3 regions of the Actinoallomurus acaciae genome follow, and region 1 is predicted to be linked to each of the others. Evidence: riboswitches for the same ligand, from Rfam matches in the RefSeq annotation. Region 1 holds a riboswitch; each other region holds the start of a gene.
What was found. Region 1 has a riboswitch for cyclic di-AMP ahead of ACFFNX_RS23590 (C40 family peptidase). Riboswitches for the same ligand answer to the same signal wherever they lie in the genome.
Positions count from the first base shown of each region.

Region 2: it holds a riboswitch for cyclic di-AMP, as region 1 does, so the genes downstream of both, ACFFNX_RS23270 (CHAP domain-containing protein) here and ACFFNX_RS23590 (C40 family peptidase) in region 1, are expected to answer to the same signal.
Region 3: it holds a riboswitch for cyclic di-AMP, as region 1 does, so the genes downstream of both, ACFFNX_RS10185 (C40 family peptidase) here and ACFFNX_RS23590 (C40 family peptidase) in region 1, are expected to answer to the same signal.

Region 1 covers NZ_JBHLZP010000182.1:4,057-10,268, reverse strand. The annotation lists cyclic di-AMP (ydaO/yuaA leader) riboswitch at 1,334-1,516, shown strand; gene ACFFNX_RS23590 (C40 family peptidase) at 1,585-2,529, shown strand; gene ACFFNX_RS23585 (class II 3-deoxy-7-phosphoheptulonate synthase) at 2,562-3,893, opposite strand; gene ACFFNX_RS23580 (pyridoxine/pyridoxamine 5'-phosphate oxidase) at 4,062-4,742, shown strand; gene ACFFNX_RS23575 (tetratricopeptide repeat protein) at 4,866-6,194, shown strand.
Region 2 covers NZ_JBHLZP010000178.1:6,847-13,058, forward strand. The annotation lists gene ACFFNX_RS23255 (acyl-CoA dehydrogenase family protein) at 1-1,227, opposite strand, end outside; gene ACFFNX_RS23260 (TetR/AcrR family transcriptional regulator) at 1,214-1,858, opposite strand; gene ACFFNX_RS23265 (RlpA-like double-psi beta-barrel domain-containing protein) at 1,975-2,580, opposite strand; gene ACFFNX_RS23270 (CHAP domain-containing protein) at 2,670-3,428, opposite strand; cyclic di-AMP (ydaO/yuaA leader) riboswitch at 3,440-3,582, opposite strand; gene ACFFNX_RS23275 (sirohydrochlorin chelatase) at 4,136-4,903, opposite strand; gene ACFFNX_RS23280 (phosphoadenylyl-sulfate reductase) at 4,885-5,598, opposite strand; gene ACFFNX_RS23285 (Insertion element protein) at 5,595-5,774, opposite strand; gene ACFFNX_RS23290 (nitrite/sulfite reductase) at 5,839-6,212, opposite strand, start outside.
Region 3 covers NZ_JBHLZP010000052.1:15,336-21,547, forward strand. The annotation lists gene ACFFNX_RS10165 (TetR/AcrR family transcriptional regulator) at 1-400, opposite strand, end outside; gene ACFFNX_RS10170 (nitroreductase family deazaflavin-dependent oxidoreductase) at 508-1,008, shown strand; gene ACFFNX_RS10175 (cytochrome P450 family protein) at 1,208-2,569, shown strand; gene ACFFNX_RS10180 (hypothetical protein) at 2,602-3,318, opposite strand; cyclic di-AMP (ydaO/yuaA leader) riboswitch at 3,519-3,656, shown strand; gene ACFFNX_RS10185 (C40 family peptidase) at 3,662-4,654, shown strand; gene ACFFNX_RS10190 (LLM class F420-dependent oxidoreductase) at 4,625-5,524, opposite strand; gene ACFFNX_RS10195 (nuclear transport factor 2 family protein) at 5,529-5,885, opposite strand; gene ACFFNX_RS10200 (MerR family transcriptional regulator) at 5,976-6,212, shown strand, end outside.

The DNA.
Region 1 (6,212 bases):
GGCAGGACATGACAATGACGACGTCGCTCCAGGGCCAGAGTGTGATCGTGACCGGCGGCGACACCGGAATCGGCCGGGCGACCGCCCGTCAGCTCGAGGGCGCCCGGGTGCCCGCCGTGGGCCGGACCACGGAGAAACTCAAGCGGACCACCGCGACCCGGCATCCGCACGTTCGCCGCCGACGTCGCCGCAGCCCCCGCCCGGATCGTGGCCGCCGCGATCGAGGCGTTGGGGCGGATCGACCTCCTGGTGAACAACGCCGCCATCGCCCGGCCGGCGCCCGACCAAGCCGGCGAGCTCGCCGGCCAGCGTTGGGCCTCGGCGAGTGTCGCGATACGGGTGAACAGGCGTGAGCTCATCACCTCCTGCCACTCCGGCACGGGGCGAACCATCCATCCAGAGTGCTCGGTGGAGTCGAGGACGATCTTGTCGAGCTCCTCCGAGGTCAGCACACCACCGTCGAAGACGAATCCGATCTTGACACATGGCCATCCAGGGCTAGGTCCTAGAAAATGCTCCGGCATCGCGAAGTACGGCCGGGCCGGTCAAATGTCTCAAGATCACCACGACGCCGATGCAGCACACCATCCACTGCAACCGGCTCTGGGAGCAAGTGCGGCTTGTAATTGACGTAGTACTGCCAGGTGCTTAAAACGCGTTCCCCGGCGCGTGCGCGTACACCTAGGGCGGGCCGACGGGTCCGCGCCAGGCGGACCGCCCGAGGGCGGGTAGCAGCCCGCCGGCCCTAGCCACCACACGACTACCTCGCGAAAGGCACCATGTGACTCTCACACCCTAGTGCTTGGTCGGGCGGCCTCGGTGATGTGCGCGTCCTCCAGCTCGGCGGCGTACGTCAGGACGATCGCCACGGGGCGGTTGTAGTGCTCAATGACGATGCGGCCGCCGTGACGTGACGTGGTCGAGCACCTCGCGCCACTGCTGGCGGGTCTCGGCGCTCTTCATGCGTTGGACTGGTCCGTCCTGCGAGTGCGGAGCATCCGCCTGCTGCCCTCACCCGGTCTCACCGCCGAGGACCTTCACGCGTTCCTGCCCTGCCTCGACCTCGGTTCCGGTCCGGAAAGAGGCGCCCACCGTACCGACCGGAATGGACCCTGACGCCGTACACCATCGCCACGGACCGCCCGGCGCATTTCCCGAGATATCGGCCTATGCAGCACCGTCCCCAGCCGGACCTCGCTCTCTCCTAGGCGGAAAGAACCACGAGGGCATCACCCACAGTGACCATCCTGGAAGCCGCCAGGCCATCTCCGCATGTTCTGGTTGGCCGTCACGTCACGGTCCGTTAATGTCCCACGGTGTCACCGGCCGGTTCCCGGCCGGACCGCCGAATCGCCTCACGCGCAAGCCAGCGCGCCGGGCGAACCGGGGACCCACTCACGGAGCGCTCCACGGGACTCTCTCCCATCGCGCTCGGTCCCGGGGTGAATCCGTAACCGGTAGGGCTTCTCCTTGCCCGAACCCGTCAGCTAACCCGGTAGGCGGCCCAGGAGAAAGAGGAGCACCTGAATGGAGCCTTCGCGAACCGCGAAAGCGCATCATAGGCAGCACCGCAGTAAAAACGCCGTGGTCGCCGGCATTCTTCTCACCGCCGGACTGATCGCACCATCGCCGGCGGCCGAGGCGAAGCCGACACCCGGCATCGACGCGGTCCGGCAACAGGCCGACCAGCTGAACACCCAGCTCGAACAGCTCACCGAGCAGTACGACGGACTGCGTGTCCGGCTGCGGCAGGCCCAGCGCGCCAGCGCGATCGCCAAGGCGACCTCGCAGCGCGAGACCAAGGCCCTCAAGGCCATCCAGCGGCGTGTCGGCCGGCTGGCCGCGCTGCGCTACATGAACAGCGCACCCGACGAGGCCCCTGCCCTGTTCTCCTCCAGGGACCCGCAGGCACTGCTGGACCAGGCCGCGACCCTGCACTTCTTCACCCAGCAGGACGACACCCAGGTCCGCCAGCTCACCCAGGCGATCCAGAACGCCGAGCGCGCCTGGCAGAACGCCCAGGACCGGGCGTCGCGGTCCGCGGCGCTCAAGACGCAGCTCGCGCAGAAGAAGACGACGATCGGCAGGACGCTCGACAAGCTGCGCAGGCCGTTGCTCAAGGACGCCGTCGAGCGCGCCGAGCACGGCGAGAGCGTGCCGGAGATCCCGGGCGGGTCCAGCAAGGCGATCGGGGCCGTACGCGCGGCGCTGACGCAGCTCGGCGTCCCGTACGTCTGGGGCGGCGCCACGCCCGGGAAGGGGTTCGACTGCTCCGGGCTGACCATGTGGGCGTACAAGCAGGTCGGGGTGAACCTGCCGCACTACGGCGGCGACCAGTGGAACGCCGGCGTCCACGTCCCACGGAACGATCTACAGCCCGGTGACCTGGTGTTCTTCTACTCCGACATCCACCACATGGGGATGTACCTGGGAGACGGGAAGTTCATCCACGCACCGCACACCGGCGACCACGTGCGCGTCGCCGACCTGGCGACCCGCCCGTTCGCCGGAGCCGTACGCATCGTCTGAGTGAAGGGGCCCCGGGCGCGGGGCCCCTTTTCTCACTTCGTCGTGCGGTACATCTCCGCGACCATGAACGCCAGGTCGAGCGCCTGGCTGCGGTTGAGCCGCGGGTCGCAGGCGGTCTCGTACCGCTGGTGCAGGTCGTCTTCGACGATCTCGTGGCCGCCGCCCACGCACTCGGTGACGTCGTCGCCGGTGAACTCCAGGTGGACGCCGCCCGGGTGGGTGCCCAGCGACCGGTGGACGTCGAAGAAGCCCTCCACCTCGGCCACGACGTCGTCGAACCGGCGGGTCTTGTAGCCGCTCTCCGCCTCGAACGTGTTGCCGTGCATCGGGTCGCAGATCCACGCGACCTTCGCCCCGCTCGCGGTGACCTTCTCCACCAGCGGCGGCAGCGCGTCTTGGACGCGACCGGCGCCCATGCGGATCACGAACGTCAGGCGGCCCGGCTCGCGCTCGGGGTCGAGCTTGTCGATGAGCGCCAGGGCGTCCTCGGCGGACGTCGTCGGGCCGAGCTTGACCCCGATCGGGTTGCGGATGCGCCGCATGAACTCCACGTGCGCGCCGTCGAGCTGCCGGGTGCGCTCGCCGATCCACAGGAAGTGCCCGGACACGTCGTACGGCAGGCCGGAACGCGAGTCGATGCGGGTCAGCGCCCGCTCGTAGTCGAGGATGAGCGCCTCGTGGCTGGAGTACAGCTGGACGCGGTGGAACTCCTCCGGGTCGGCGCCGGCGGCGTGCATGAACGCCAGCGCCCGGTCGATCTCGCCCGCCAGCCGCTCGTAGCGGCGCCCGGCCGGGCTGTTGGCCACGAAGTCCTGGTTCCACGCGTGGACCTGACGCAGGTCGGCGTACCCGCCCTGGGTGAAGGCGCGGCAGAGGTTCAGCGTCACCGCGGCGGCGTGGTAGGCCCGCAGCAGACGTCCCGGGTCGGGCATCCGGTCCTCGGCGGTGAAGCCGAAGCCGTTGACCATGTCGCCGCGGTACGCGGGAAGCTCGACGCCGTCCCGGACCTCGACCGGCTTGGAGCGCGGCTTGGCGAACTGGCCCGCCATCCGGCCGATCTTCACGACCGGCACGCTCGCGGCGTACGTCAGGACGACCGACATCTGGAGCAGGGTCTTGAGCTTGTTGCGCACGTCGTCGGCGGTGGCGCCGGAGAACGTCTCCGCGCAGTCGCCGCCCTGCAGCACGAACGCCTCGCCACGCGCGACGGCGGCGAGCTCCGCACGGAGCTGGTCGCACTCGCCCGCGAACACGAGCGGCGGAAGCTTGGCGAGCTGGTCGGCGACGCCGCGCACCTGAGCGGGGTCGGGCCAATCGGGCTGCTGGGCCGCAGGAAGATCACGCCAGGAGTCAAGGAGGTCCACGGGCACCTAGGGTATCGACCCCTACGCCATGCATGGGCAGGCGGCCACCCGCGACGCGGCGCCCTTGCCCGGTCTTGGGGAGACGCATACCCTCCAGGCCGCCGTCCCCGGCCTCGGCAGGGGCGAGGAGGATGGACGGCGGGGACACCGACCACCAAGGGGGACATGATGGGCGAAAGCGAAGGTCTCGGGCAGACCGTACGGGAGTGGCTGCGGAGCCTGGAGGTGTTCGCCGGCCCGCTGGCGGACTTCGACCCCGCTCGTGCCCCGGCCGAGCCGGTCGACCTGTTCCTCGGCTGGCTGAGGGAGGCGGTCGAGGCCGGGGTGCCAGATCCACACGCCATGACGCTGTCGACCGTCGGTACGGACGGCGGCCCCGACGCACGGGTCCTCATCCTCAAGAACGTGGACGCCGGCGGCTGGCAGTTCGCGGTCCACGCCGGCAGTCCCAAGGGCCGTCAGCTGGCGGACGTGCCCCGCGCGGCACTCACCTTCTACTGGCCGCTGCAAGGCCGCCAGGTACGCGTGCGGGGCGGCGTGGAGCCCGCCTCCCCCGAACAGAGCGCCGCCGACCTGCTGGCCCGTGCGCCCTCCGCCCGCGCCGAGGCGCTGCTGGGCCGCCAGAGCGGACATCTGGAGAGCCTTGAGGACCGCGACCGCGCCTTCCGCGCGGCGCTGGCCCGGATCGAGGCGGACCCCGCCCTGGTCAGTACGGAGTGGACGCTCTACACGCTCGTTCCGGCCGAGATCGAGTTCTGGCAGGCCGACAAGGACCGCGTTCACACCCGGCTGCGGTACGAACGCACGGATCCTCACGGCCCGTGGGAACGCCACATGCTGTGGCCGTAGTCTCCACCGGTCGGTCCGGTCCGGGGCCGGACCACAGTTGATCGCCTTCACCCCGGGCGCGGCCCGCTTCTGCGATGATGGGCCGATTCTCCGCAGACAGCCGACGACGCATGAGGTTCTGACATGAGCACCACCAGCCGCGCCTATGACATCTGGCTCCGTAAGCCGGAAGAGGCCCAGCAGCTCCTGGAGTCGAGGCAGGCCGATCTCGAAGGCGACGGGCTGTCGCTGCTGTCGTGGCTCGTCCTCACCAACGAGCGAGACGACCGGAAGTCCGAGCAGATCGCCAACGCGGCCCTCGCAGCCGGCGGCGACACCCGTTTCGCCACCGCGGCGCTCGCCGAGGTGTACAAGTGGCGAGGCGACTACAACCGCTCCGCGGAGATCGTCCGCTCGGCGCGCGAGAAGTACCCGACCATCCCCTGGTACGCCCTGACGCTGGCCGACATCCTCAAGGACGGCGGCCGCCTCGACGAGGCCGAGGCGCTCCTTGAGTCGGTCGTGAACGACTCCCAGCTGCGCCGGCACGCGCTCAAGCGCCTGTCGAAGTGGGCGGTGGACCGGGGTGACAAGCTCCGCGCCCTGAAGTACCAGACCGACCTGATCGCGCTGGCGCCGGACTACCTGGTCTACGCGTCGGACTACACGCTGCTGGCCCACCTGCGGCTCGAGGCGGGCGACCCCGCGGGCGCACGGGAGGTCCTCCAGCGCGGGGCGTCCATCTACGCGGGCAACCTGCAGATCAGGGAGATGCTGCACCAGCACTTCGGCGAGACGGCCCCGGCGAAGCCGCCGACGGTGGCGCCGGTCGACGAGCGGACCGTCGGCGCCCGCCGCATCCCCATCAAGACCAGGATGATCACGCTGCGCTCCGGCATCCTCCCGGTGATCCAGGAGGCCACCGCCGGCCAGCTGCGTCCCGACGACATCCTCGCGCTGTCCGAGAGCCCCGCCTCGGCCGGTCAGGGCCGGATGATCCCGCTGGAGATGATCACGCCGGAGGGCATGGCCAAGCAGCTCAGCAAGTTCGTCGGCAAGATCGGGCCGCTGCACAGCCCGGCCGGCATGCAGGGCGCGATCATGGAGGCCGGGCGCGCGAAGGTGCTGCTCGGCGCCGCCGCGGGCGCGGCCGGCAAACTCGTCGGCAAGCGCGGCTGGTTCTACCGCGTCGCCGGGCCGGGCGCCGCGATGATCGACGACGTGGCCGCCGCCCTGCCGCCGCACGACCACCACCTCCTCTTCGGCCCCGGCCGTCCCGACAAGCTGTCGGAGGAGCTCGCCGCGGCCCTCGGCTGCCACGTGTGCGTCGTCGACGCGAACAACCTGACCGGAGCATGGGTCGTCGGCGCGTCGGCGGGCGTCGACCGCAAGTGGGTGGAGAAGGTCCTGTCGGACAACCCGGCCGGCAACGAGGACGAGCAGACCCCCATCGTGGTGATCCGCAAGATCTGAGCACACGCGTCGACGGGC
Region 2 (6,212 bases), on a different contig from region 1:
GAGCGGGGATTCGCGGAACAGCCGCGGCATGCCCGACTCCTCCACGTAGCCGTTGCCGCCCAGGCATTCCAGGGCCTCGGCGCTGTGCGCGGGCCAGCGCTTGGTCACCCAGTACTTGCCGGCCGCCAGGGCGAGACGCTTGAAGGCCGACTCGCCACGGTCCGTCGCGCCGGCCAGCCGCAGCATCAGCACCGTCGCGGCCTCGGACTCGACGGCCAGGTCGGCCACGACGTTGCGCATCAGGGGCTGGTCGATCAGGGCGCTGCCGAACGCCTGCCGGTGCGCGGCGTGGTGCGCGGCCTGGACCAGGCCCTGGCGCATGCCGGAGGCGGCGCCGATGACGCAGTCGAGCCGCGTCATGTTGACCATCTCGATGATGGTGCGCACGCCCCGGCCCTCGTCGCCGACGCGCCAGGCGACGGCGCGTTCGTACTCCACCTCGGCCGAGGCGTTCGAGTGGTTGCCGAGCTTGTCCTTCAGGCGCTGCAGGCGCATCGGGTTGAGCGTGCCGTCGGGCAGCACGCGGGGGAGCAGGAAGCAGGTCAGGCCCTCCGGCGCCTGGGCCAGCACGAGGAAGACGTCGCACATCGGCGCGCTGGTGAACCACTTGTGCCCGGTCAGCAGGTACGTCCCGTCGGCCTGCGGAACCGCGCGGGTCGTGTTGGCGCGGACGTCCGAGCCGCCCTGCTTCTCCGTCATCGACATCCCGGCGAGGATCCCGGCCTTGGTCAGCGGCGGGCGCAGGCCGAAGTCGTACGTGCCGGAGGTCAGCAGCGGTTCGTACTCACGGGCGAGTTCGGGCTCCTGGCGCAGCGCGGGCACCGCGGCGTACGTCATCGAGATCGGGCAGCCGTGCCCGGCGTCGACCCGCCACACGTAGAACCTGGCGGCGCGGGCCACGTGCGCGCCGGCGCGCTCGGTCCACGCGCGGGCGTGCAGGCCGTGCCCGACCGCGACCTTCATCAGCTCGTGCCAGGCGGGGTGGAACTCCACCTCGTCGACGCGGTGGCCGTACCGGTCGTGGGTGCGCAGCACCGGGCGGTGCTCATTGGCGAGCCGGCCCCACTCCTGCGCCTCCTCGGTGCCGGCCAGCCGGCCGAGCTCGTGGATCTCCTCGGCCGCCCAGCCTCCGCCCTCGCGGAACAGCCCGTCCAGCAGGGCCGGGTCGTCGGCCACGTCGTAGCCGATCAGCGGCGGGACCTGGTTGAACACGTCATGCGTCGTCATGGACCGCTCCGATGCTGCGCTGGACGAAGGTGATGAGGTGAGCCGTGCCGCCGGAGACGTCCGGGACCGGTGCGGCGACGGAGGCGTCCGTGACGGCGGCGCGCGCCGCCAGCGGGCCGACGAGGGCTTCGCCGATGGCCCCGACGAGCGCCGCCGCGCTCACCTGGACGTCCTGGTCGGGCAACTCGCCGGTGGCGACGCCGCGGGTGCTGGGCACGACGATCGCGTCGGCGAACGCGCGCCGGGACACGAGCCGTTCACCGTCGACGGCCGGGTCGGCGGGCTCGGCGAGCAGCGCGTACGCCATCCGCGGGGCCCGAAGGGCGCGGCTCGCGAAGGTCTCGACCACCGCGGCGATCGCCTGGGCGGCGGTTCTCTCCAGGGCCACCGCCCGTGCGACGGCGTCCACCTCGCGCTGGGACGCCGTGCGGAACACCTCCGCGACCAGGTCGGCCTTTGCCGGGAAGTGGCGGTAGACGCTGCCGGTCGCGACGCCGGCCCGGCGGGCCACGGCGGCCACCGAACACCCGGCGTACCCGCGCTCGGCGACGATCGCCAGCGCCGCGGACAGGATGCGTTCACGCGACGCGCTCAGGCGCGCCTCGACGCGGGGCGTGCGGCGGTACGGCATACAAGGATTGAACCCTAGTTCACTTCTTTGGCGCAACCACGTACCGCGAAAATGGTCCGGGGCCCCTCGGGAAGAGGGGCCCCGAACGCCCCCAGGGGGATGGGGGCGGGAGAGGGCTATTTCTCGATGGCTCCGGTCGCCATGTCGTAGCCGGTGCCCGAGTGGCGGTAGACGGGGCCGTCCCCCAGCTGCAGCACCTGGAACTTGATCGGGAGCGAGTTGGACCGGGTGCCGGTGAGGTACTGCATCATCTCCTCGGACAGGTCGATGATGGCCGGCGGGTTGTGCTGGGCGACCGCCCACTCGGCCGGGCCGAAGTCCTCGACCACGCCGATGGCGCTCTTCTTGCCGACGGTGATCTTCACCTTGGTGCCGAGCGGCCAGTACGGGCTGGCGATCGTGTGGTACGACATCGGCTTGCCGGACGCGGTCTGCGCGTCCCAGAACGACGTGCCGGTGGAGACACCGCCCGGCAGGGCGGCCTTCTTCGAGGGCAGTTGCCGGGGCAGCTTGACCGTGTGGCTCTCGGTTCCGGGCCCCGTCAGGCCCGAGTCGCCGTCCTGCGTCACCTGCACGCTGTTCGTACGGGCGATGGGGGACGAGGCGGTGGGGTGGGTGAGCGCGATGGACACGCCCGCGCCGGCCACGACGACGCCGGTCGCCACCGAGGCGATCGTCTTGGTGGAGAAACGATCCAGGGACTGCTTGGCGATTTTGAACATGGGGGATGGCCTCTCAGCACAGGGGGAAACGGGGACGATGTGCAGGGCGGACCGCCCCGGCCGGCCGTGCGGCCGGGGCGGGAGAGGGCTTAGGCGTCGCTGGAGCCGTATTCGGGGTAGCCGTAACCGACGACCAGTGACTTGTCGCGCGTGCGAACCTTCACGGAGTTGTCGGTGTTGCCCTCGATGGTCTGGATGGTGCCGTCGTTGTTGTCCTTGATGACCATGCCGACGTGGTCGATGGCATCGATCGACTTGCTCCCGCTCCAGGAGAAGAAGACGACGGAGCCGGGCGTCGCGTTGTCGCCCCAGCGGCCCTGGTCCTTGAACCACTGGGCGTGGGTACGGGTGAACGCGTCCGCGCCCATTCCCTTCACTCCGAGCTGGGCGCCGACCCAGGACACGAACATGTCGCACCAGTTCGCGTTGGCGTAGTCGGAGACCTTGCCGCCGTCGCGCTGGACGCCGCGCTCGGCCCACGGGGAGGAGACGAACCACTTCTGGAACTTGGTGCCGCCGCCGGAGGAGTCCTCGCTGACGCCCACCTGGGCCTCGGCGAGCTTCAGCGCGTCGCCCGCGGTGGGCAGCCACTCGCGCTTCTTGGCGTTGACATTGTCGGCGCTCTTGCCGAGCGCGGCCGGGGCGTGCGGCTCCTTGGGGGCCGTGGCGCGGTGAGGCAGGGCCGCCAGCGCTCCGGCCGAGGTCGCGTCGACCTTCTCGGAGGATCCGGCCGGGGCCGCCGCGATCAGGCTGATCGCGGTCGCGCCGACCGCCGTTGCGGCGGCGAGGGAGCCGCCGAGTTTGGTGTTACGCAGCAGACGGCATGACTTCTTGTGTCGACCTGACACGTTTGAGCACTCCTTTGCTTCCATGCCGCTTACCGGGTTAGCTGACGGGTTCGGGCCTGGAAGCTGCCCTACGGCGCAAGGGGATGCGCCGATTCACCCCAGTGGTGCGGTGGGTCCCCGGTTCCGCGAAGTGCGGATTCAGCGGGAGCCGTCTGAGGGGACGGCTCGAAGAACAGGGGGTCGGGCCGCGTGTGCGGCCGCTTCATTCAGGTCTAGGGGATCTTGTCGTCCATTCGTCCGGTGCACTTTCACTTCCCGGCGCCTGCCGACAGCCCCAAGGGCTCGGGCGGGAAGTCACCCTGCGGGCACACTGGTGGCGTGCCACATGCCCTGTGAGGGACACGAGGGGTCCGGTTCCGTCGCTTCGCGGCGGATGCGGCGCGTTTGCCGAACCGGCATCGGGGCGGATCCATGTGGGGGGATCGCGGGGATGCGCGGAGCGGCGCGATCGTGACTATGAACCGTCGCGGTCCGAAAGGGGGGCCCCTCTCACGCGTTGTCGCGTGCCGCACGCCGTGGTGCTGGTGGGCAGGCCCTGGCCGGCGGAGATGTTACGGACGGCGCATGGGGGGCGCCGCCGGTCAACCGAACATAGCAAACATATTTCGGGCCGTAAAGGGTGAATATGGACATCCACCGCCTCTGACCTGCGAGAAGATCACATGGGCGGCCTGTCAACCCCCGAAACCCTTACGAAATAAGGGTTTTCAGCCGACGGCGGCTTGATCACCGAGCGTGATGATCTCGGTGTAGCGCTGCCCGATGATCTCGGCCAGCTCGGGTGCGGCGCCCAGCGCCGCCGACACCGCCATCGCCCCCGCCGCGAGCGACTCGTCGCGGACCTTGTCGGCGAAGTGGCCGGGGGCGAGGAAATAGGAGGCGACCGCGACCCGTGGGGCCCCGGCGTCCAAAAGCCCGCGTACGGCCTCGGCCGGCGTGGGGCGCGCGGCGGAGGCGTAGGCGGGGACGACGCGCCGCCATCCGCGCCAGCCACGGGCCATCCGGCCGATCGTCGCGTTGGCCGCCGGGTCGCTCGACCCTGCGGCGGCCAGCACCAGGGCCGTGTCCGGGTCGGGCGTCACACCGGCCTCGGCCAGCCTCCGCTCCAGGGCCGCGATCATCAGCGGGTGCGGCCCGAGCGTCGCGCCGTACCGCAGGAGCATCCGCGGGTGGTGCCGGCGCACCTCGGTCAGCGCGCCGGGGATGTCGGTCTTGCTGTGGTACGCGGAGGTCAGCAGGAGGGGGAGGACGACGGCCTCCCCGGAGCCGTCGGCGTCGGCGAGCGCGCCGAGCGCCTGGCCGGGCGTCGGGGGCGCGTGGTCGAGGTAGGACGTCACGACCCGCAGCCCGGACCGGCGGCGTACGAGGTCGAGCAGGTCCTCGACCGTCGCCGCCGCACGCGGGTCCCGGCTGCCGTGCGCCACCGCCACCAGGGGCGGTGGAGGTGCGCAGCTGATCAGAGGTTGATGCCGCATTCGGACTTTCCGGTGCCGGCCCACCGGCCGCTGCGCGGATCGTCGCCGGGCGCGACCCGCTGGGTGCACGGCTCGCAGCCGATGGAGGGGTAGCCGTCGTACTGCAGCGGGTTGACGAGGATGCCGTTCTCGTCGATGTAGGCGCCGAGCTGCTCGTGCGTCCACCGGGCGAGCGGGTTGACCTTGACCTTCCCGCGCGCGGCGTTCCACTCCACGACCCTGGCGCCGCGCCGGTGCGAGGTCTCCTCCCGGCGGATCCCGGTGATCCATGCGAGGTACGGCTCCAGGGCGCGGTTCAGCGGCTCGACCTTGCGCAGGTGGCAGCACAGGTCCGGGGTCCGGCCGTAGAGCCGGGGGCCCAGGTCGCGCTCCTGCTCGGCGACCGTACGCGAGGATGTGACGTTCACCACATTGACCGGGTAGACCGCCTCGACGGCGTCACGGGTGCCGATCGTCTCGGCGAAGTGGTAGCCCGTGTCGACGAAGAGCACGTCGATGCCCGGCCGGATCTTGGCGGCGATGTCCACCAGCACGGCGTCCTTCATCGAGGACGTCACGCAGATCCGGTCGCCGAAAGTGGCGATCGCCCAGCGGATGATCTCCTCGGCCGGGGCCTCTTCGAGGGCGTCGGCGGCCGACTCGACGATGTCGGTGAGGTCGAGCGCGGCGGTCGGGCGTTCGAAGGTGAGGGTCATCTCGCGCCCCCTCTCGGCTCGGCGGGGACGGCGGCGCTGAGCGCGCCGGTGCCGATGAACCGCAGCCGGAACGCGCGGGTGCAGGCGCGGCAGTGCCACCCGCCGTCGCTCTCGTACGGCTCCAGGTCCTCGTCGCCGCAGTAGGGGCAGTAGAAGGGGACCGCTCGCTCGCTCATGAGCCCTCCTCCGTCGGGGAGGCGGCCGGGCGCACGGTGTTCTCGGTTCGCTCACTCCGTTCGCTCACGTCAGGTCCTCCTGTTCCGCCCGCTGGACCCAGTCGGCGAACGCCTCGCCGTCGCCGCGCTGTGCCTGGTACCGGCGCAGGACCCGCTCGACGTAGTCGGGCAGCCCGTCGGCGGTGGTCTTGAGCCCGCGGACCTTCTTGCCGAAGGCGCCGCCGACCGACCCGCCGAGATGGATCTGGTAGCCCTCCACCTGGTTGCCGTCGGCGTCGGTGACCAGCTGGCCCTTCAGCCCGATGTCGGCGACCTGGATCCGCGCGCAGGAGTTCGGGCAGCCGTTGATGTTGATGGTCAGCGGCTCGTCGAAGTCCGGCAGGCGCTTCTCCAGCTCGCCGATGAGGTCCATGCCGCGCTGCTTGGTCTCGACGATCG
Region 3 (6,212 bases), on a different contig from region 1:
TGCTTCGTTCGGCGAACGCCTTACGCAACTCGCCGTCCGATTCGATGGCCGCCGCGATCGGCAGGGCGCGCCGGAAGAACCGCTCCAAGGCGTCCAGTAGCGCGATGAGGTCGTCGCGAAGTTCGCCGGTGCCCGCCGTGCGGTAGAGCTCTTCCAGCACCTGCTTCACCGGCGGCAGATGGGTCTGCACGACCGCCAGGAGGAGACCGAGCCGGTCCCCGAAGTGGTAGTAGATGCTCGACTCGGCCACACCGGCCCGGCGCGCCACCTCCTTCGTCGACAGCCGGGCGACGCCCGCGTCGGCGAGGATCGACTCGGTGGCCGAGAGGATCGCCTCGCGTACCCCGGTGGCCGGACGGCCTCGCCGGGGCGCGCCGGGCGACTTGTCGGCTACGGCCATGACCGGACTCGCTCCCTCACGTCTGGCATCTTGCCTTATCGCCCGCCCACGCATACTTTCCTGAGTATCAGCTCAGTAATTATTCTGGTGCAAAGGAGATGCCGTCGATGTCCACGCCCGTCCAGCGCCGCCCTTCCCGTACGCAGCGGTCCGGCGATGCCCTCGTCCGCGCCCTGCTGCGATCACCCCTGCACCGCCTTCTCAGCGGCCGGTTGTTGATCATTACGGTGACCGGCCGCAAGACCGGCCGCAGGTACACACTGCCCGTCGGCTACGTGGAGCATGACGGCGCACTGCTCATCGGTACGGCCGGAACCTGGCGACGCAATCTCCGCCCCGGCGAGCCGGTCGACATCCGCTTTCGGGGACATGACCGCCAAGCCGAGGCCGACGTGGTGACGGACGAGGAGGAGGCCGCCGACCTGTACCGGGTGATTCTGCGCGGCAATCCGGTGCATGGCCGTTTTGCCGGCATCGGCGTCGAGCCTGACGGCAGCCCCGACCGCGCCGACCTACGCCGAGCACTCGCGGCCGGCACCGCGGTCGTACGGCTACGCCCGTCAGCCCGGCACCATCCACCCAGGTCGGCGCGGTCCGCGGATTCATGATCCGGCCAGAGGATGCCTATTCGGCTCCCCCAAGAGTTCGCGCTTCGCCCATGGGCATCTATTTGCGACGGCAAGATCGCCGAGTGTAGCGTTGTCGGCTTCGATGCGTGACCCGGTGATCACCGTGGATCTCCACCCCCGCACGAGACATCGGGCGTCCACCATGCTGCTGCTCGAAAGCACCTGGTCAGGAGTGCAAATGACCTCGCCCGACTCCAGTCCTGCGCCGTCGCCGGACGGCTCGGCCGCCGACGGGCCCCCTTCGCTGCACGGGCCGGAGTTCGCCGCCGATCCCGAAGGCGTCTACCGCCTGCTCCGGGCGCACGGCCCCATCGCGCCGGTCGAACTGTCCCCCGGCGTGCCCGGGATGCTCGTCACCGACTACGACGTCGCGCTCGAAATCCTGCGCGACCAGGTGAAGTTCCCCCGCGACGCCCGCCGGTGGCAGCAGGGGATCCCGCCCGAGTGCCCGGTCCTGCCGATCATGGCGTACCGGCCGACGTGCAACCTCACCGACGACCCCCTCCGCTCGCGGCTGCGCGAGGCCGTGACCGACACCTTGGACCAGGTCGATCTGAACGCGCTGCGCACCTTCGTCGAGCGCAGCGCGGACCATCTCATCGATCAGATGGGTCCGCTGGGCGAGGCGGACCTGCGCACCGAGTACGCCCTGGTGCTCCCGCTGCTGGTGTTCAACGAACTGTGCGGCTGCCCGGCCGAGCTCGGCGAGCGCATGGTCGCGGCCGTACGGGAGGTCCTGAAGTGGGAGAACTCCGAAGAAGCGAACATGACCCTCGGCCTGGCGGTCCTGGAGCTCATGGCGCTCAAGCGCGAGAACCCGGGCCAGGACATGACGACGTGGCTGATGGACCATCCGGCCCGGCTCACGGACGAGGAGGTCGCGCACCAGATCGTGATGCTCGTCGGCGCGGGCAGCGAACTCGTGCAGAACCTGATCGTCAACACGTTGCGGCTGCTGTTGTCCGACGAGCGGTTCGGCGGTGAGCTGTCCGGCGGAAGCCTGTCCGTCGAGGACGCCCTGGACGAGGTCCTGTGGACGGACCCGCCGCTCGCGAACTTCGGAGTCAGCTATCCGGTCGAGCCGCTCGACTTCCACGGCGTGCGGCTGCCGGCCGACCAGCCGGTCGTCATCAGCTTCGCGGCGGCCAACAACGATCCGGCGACCCGGGCCGAGGACCGGGCGGGCAACCGCGCCCACCTGTCGTGGGGCGTCGGGCCGCATGCCTGCCCGGCTCAGGGGCAGGCGCGCATCATCGCCACGATCGCCATCGAGAAGCTCCTCGACGGGCTGCCGGACATGCGGTTGGCCACCCCCGTCGAGGAGCTCACCTGGCGCCCCGGCTTCATCCAGCGCGCCCTGTCCTCGCTGCCCGTACGCTTCCCGCCCCTTCCCGCGCAGGCTCCGCCCGCCGGGCCGGACGCGGTGGCCGAACCGAGGAGCGACGAACCGGAGACACCGGCCGACGAGGCACCGGCGCCCGAGGCACCGGCCCGCTGGTGGCGCCGCCTGGCGAACTGGTGGGGCGGGGACGCGGACTGACCGATCGCCGGTGAGAACCGGGTCGTGCCACCTCAGCCAGGCCAGGGGCCGAACGGACTCGGGCCGAAGGACAGTCCCAGTTCGAACGGGTGGATCCGCCAGGTGCTGATCGCGTAGCTCGCCAGGTGACCGGCCGCCGCGATCGTGTCCGTACGCGCCGGGCCGCGCAACACCTGCGAGGTGGCGTCGGCGTCCGACCGCTGGTCGCGCCAGATCGGCGCGCCGGTGGGAATCGGGCCGGTCTCGACGTGCGAGTACCAGGCGTCATCCGGTGCGAGCGCGGCCATCATCAACACGTACGGGGTGAACGGGATCTGCCAGCCGCCGGTCTCCACGGCAAGGAACTCACCCCGGCGCGCGGCGGCCAACGCGATGGCGCCGATCCACTGGAACAACGCGATGAAATCGTCCCGCCCGGCCGCCATTCGCGCGACGTCGGGCGCCACGGGCTCCAGTTGCACCGTGACCCCGCCGGCCTGGCCGTCCGCGGTGCGGTATCGGTCCGGCAGGAACAGCACGGAGTTCTCGGCGTTGAACAGGCCGGCCTCGCGGAACCGCCGGGGTGCCACCTCGGACCGAGCCAGAACTCCGTGACCGAGCCGGTCACGCAGCGGCGGTGACCCGATCACCCGCCAGTAGGACACGGGACCCGCGTCTTGCCACATCGCGATATGGCCGCCCAAGGGCAGGCCGACGAGAACGGTGCTCATGACATCGCCGATGGCACCGGGAACGGGCGGCATGCTCACATGGCCCACCTTAGGGCCTTAGGGACGCACACCCCGAAAGGTGATGCGGGGCGGACGCCCGGGACATTTCTCACCGCCGCCGCCTGCACCACGCGATCAACCATGTACGAAGCGTGCGTTTAATCACGATTTGATAGCTTTGCCCACATTCATCCCCTACACTCCACAGAACTCGGTGGTCCCGTGTCTCCCACCCGGAACATGGCCGCCGGCCGAATCTCTGCAGATCAGGGAACCGGGGACCCACGTTTTCGGGGTGAATCCGCAGCGTCCGCGCTCGGTAGGGCATCTCCCGCCCGAACCCGGCAGCTAACCCGGTAGGCGTGAGGAGAGGAGTTCGTACGTGCCGACTTCATATTCGCGGCGCACCCATTTCGGCCGCCGGGGAGGCATTACCGCCTTGCTGGTGAGCGCCGCCCTCCTGCTTCCCGCGAGTGGCGCAAGCGCCGCCGGGTCGTCGGCGGCCACCGCGAGAAAGAAACTGGACAAGCTCAACAGTCAGGTGGACAAACTCGCCAACCAGTACGACAAGGCCGAGACCGAGCTGACCGCGGCGAAGAAACATCTTGCCGCGATCAATAAACAGCTGAAAACGGAACAACCTCAATATCAGAGCCTGCGCGTCCGGGTGGCGCAGATGGCCGTCGCCGCATATAAGAACGGCACCCTCGACGACACCGCGCTCGCCGCCTCCAAAGACCCCGACGCGGCGCTGCAGGACATGTCGACCTTCGCCGAGCTTTCGCGCAATCAGAGCCAGGCGGTGACCGCACTCCTGGCATCCGCCCAACGCCTCCAGCGGGATCGGGAAGAAGCCCGGTCGACACTGCGGACCATCACCACGTCCGCGGCCGCGTTGAAGAAGAAGAAAACCGTGGTCGAGAAGGCGATCGCCGAGCAGAAGGCGCTGTTGGCGAAGGCCGGCAGCTCCAGTGGAGGCACGAACAGCGGTTCGAGCGGCGGCCCCACCGGCTCCGTGTCCGGTCAGGCCGGCAAGGCCGTGAGCTATGCCAAGGCCCAGCTCGGCAAGCCCTACGTCTTCGGCGGTACCGGCCCGAGCGGCTATGACTGTTCCGGGCTCACGATGATGGCCTGGCGCGCCGCCGGCGTCAGCCTTCCCCGCGTCGTCCCCGACCAGTACAACGCCATCCGCCATGTCGCCAAGTCCGACCTGCGCCCCGGTGACCTGGTCTTCTTCGACAGCCTCGGCCATGAGGGCATTTACGTCGGCGGCGGCAGGTTCATCCACGCCCCGCACACCGGCACCGACGTGCAGTACGCCAGCATGTCCAACTCCTACTGGGTCTCACACTTCGTCGGCGCCGGCCGTCCGTAGCGACGAGCCCGAGCCACCGGGGCCGGGGAAGAGCGCCTGGGCCAGTCGACGGTAGCCCGGCATCGGGTCATGGCCCGGCTCCACCAGCACCTGCACGCCGACGTGATCGGCACCGGCCTCCAGGTGGGCGGCGAGACGGGTGGCGATGGTCTCCGGAGTACCGTGGACGACGAGGGCGTCGATGAGCGCGTCGCTGCCCCGGTCGGCGATGTCGCCCGAGCCGAAGCCGTGGCGGAGCAGGTTGTTGACGTAGTTGCGCAGGCCCAGGTACGGGTCGGCGACGTAGTCACGGCCGATGGCGCGGGCGTGGCCGGCGTCGGCGCCGACGACGACCTTGTGCTCGGGCGCGAGGAGGGCGCCGGGGCCGAGGAGGTCGCGGGCGTGACGAGTATGGCCGGGGACGACGAGGTAGGGGTGGGCACCCGCCGCCCGGTCCCGGGCCAGTCGCAGAGAGCGGTCACCCAGCGCGGCGAGGACGCGCCGGTCGGCGGGGACGGCGGCGTCGAGTTCGTCCAGGTAGGACACCATCGTCTCGTACGGTGAGTGAAATCGCGTGATCGATTCCGGATGGCCGATGCCGACACCGAGCAGAAACCGGTCGGGGTGCCTCGCGTCGATGCGCTCGTAGGACTCCGCGATCGACGCCGCGTCGTTGGTCCACATGTTGACGATCGCGGTGGCCACGACGATCTCACTGGTGGCGTCGAGTGCGCGCTCGACGAGTGCGAGGTCGGGCAGCGCCCGCCTCCCCAGCCCCAGCCACGCGGTCCCGAAGCCGAGCGCCTCCGCCTCGGCCACGAAGCGCACGCGAGTGTCATCGTCATAGGACGGGTTGAACCATGCCCCGAAGGTGCCGAGCCGTAGCGCCATGGCGCTAGGCCTCGATGGCCAGGTGGGCGATGCGCCCGTCGCGGAGGGTGAACCGGAAGTGCAGGTCGACGACCCCACCGGGGAAGTCGCCTTCGAGGTGGTTGATGGCGGTGTAGTGCTCGTCGTCGATCTTCTCGGCGTCGACGAGTTCGATGGTGTACGTGTACTCGGCGGATGATCGGTCCAGCCAGCGGTGGATCTCGGCGGACCCCTGGTAGGTCCTTCCGTCGTCGACCACCGTCGCGTCGCCGGCGAAGGAGGCGATGGCCGCGTCCGCGTCGCGGTCGCGGTGCGCCGTGAGGTAGTCCGCGATCGTTCGGGGGAGCCGGTCCAGGTCGATCGCCTGGGTGTCGTCTGTCATGGGGCCACCGTGCGGCCTCTCCTCGGGAGAGGGTCAAGTCCGGCCGGGGCGGGTTGACCCTCTCCCGAGGAGAGGGTGCACAGTGCTGTCATGCGACCCGGTCTCACCATCGGCGAGTTCGCGCAGATCACTCACCTGAGCGTCCGTACGCTGCGTCGATACCACGAGCGGGGCCTGCTCGAACCGGCCCTCGTCGATCCGGACAGCGGGTACCGGTACTACACCGGTGAACAGATCCCCGCCGCGCAGGTCATCCACCGGCTGCGCGAGCTGGACATGCCCCTGCGTGAGGTACGCGAGGTGCTGACCACGCCGGACCCGGATGTC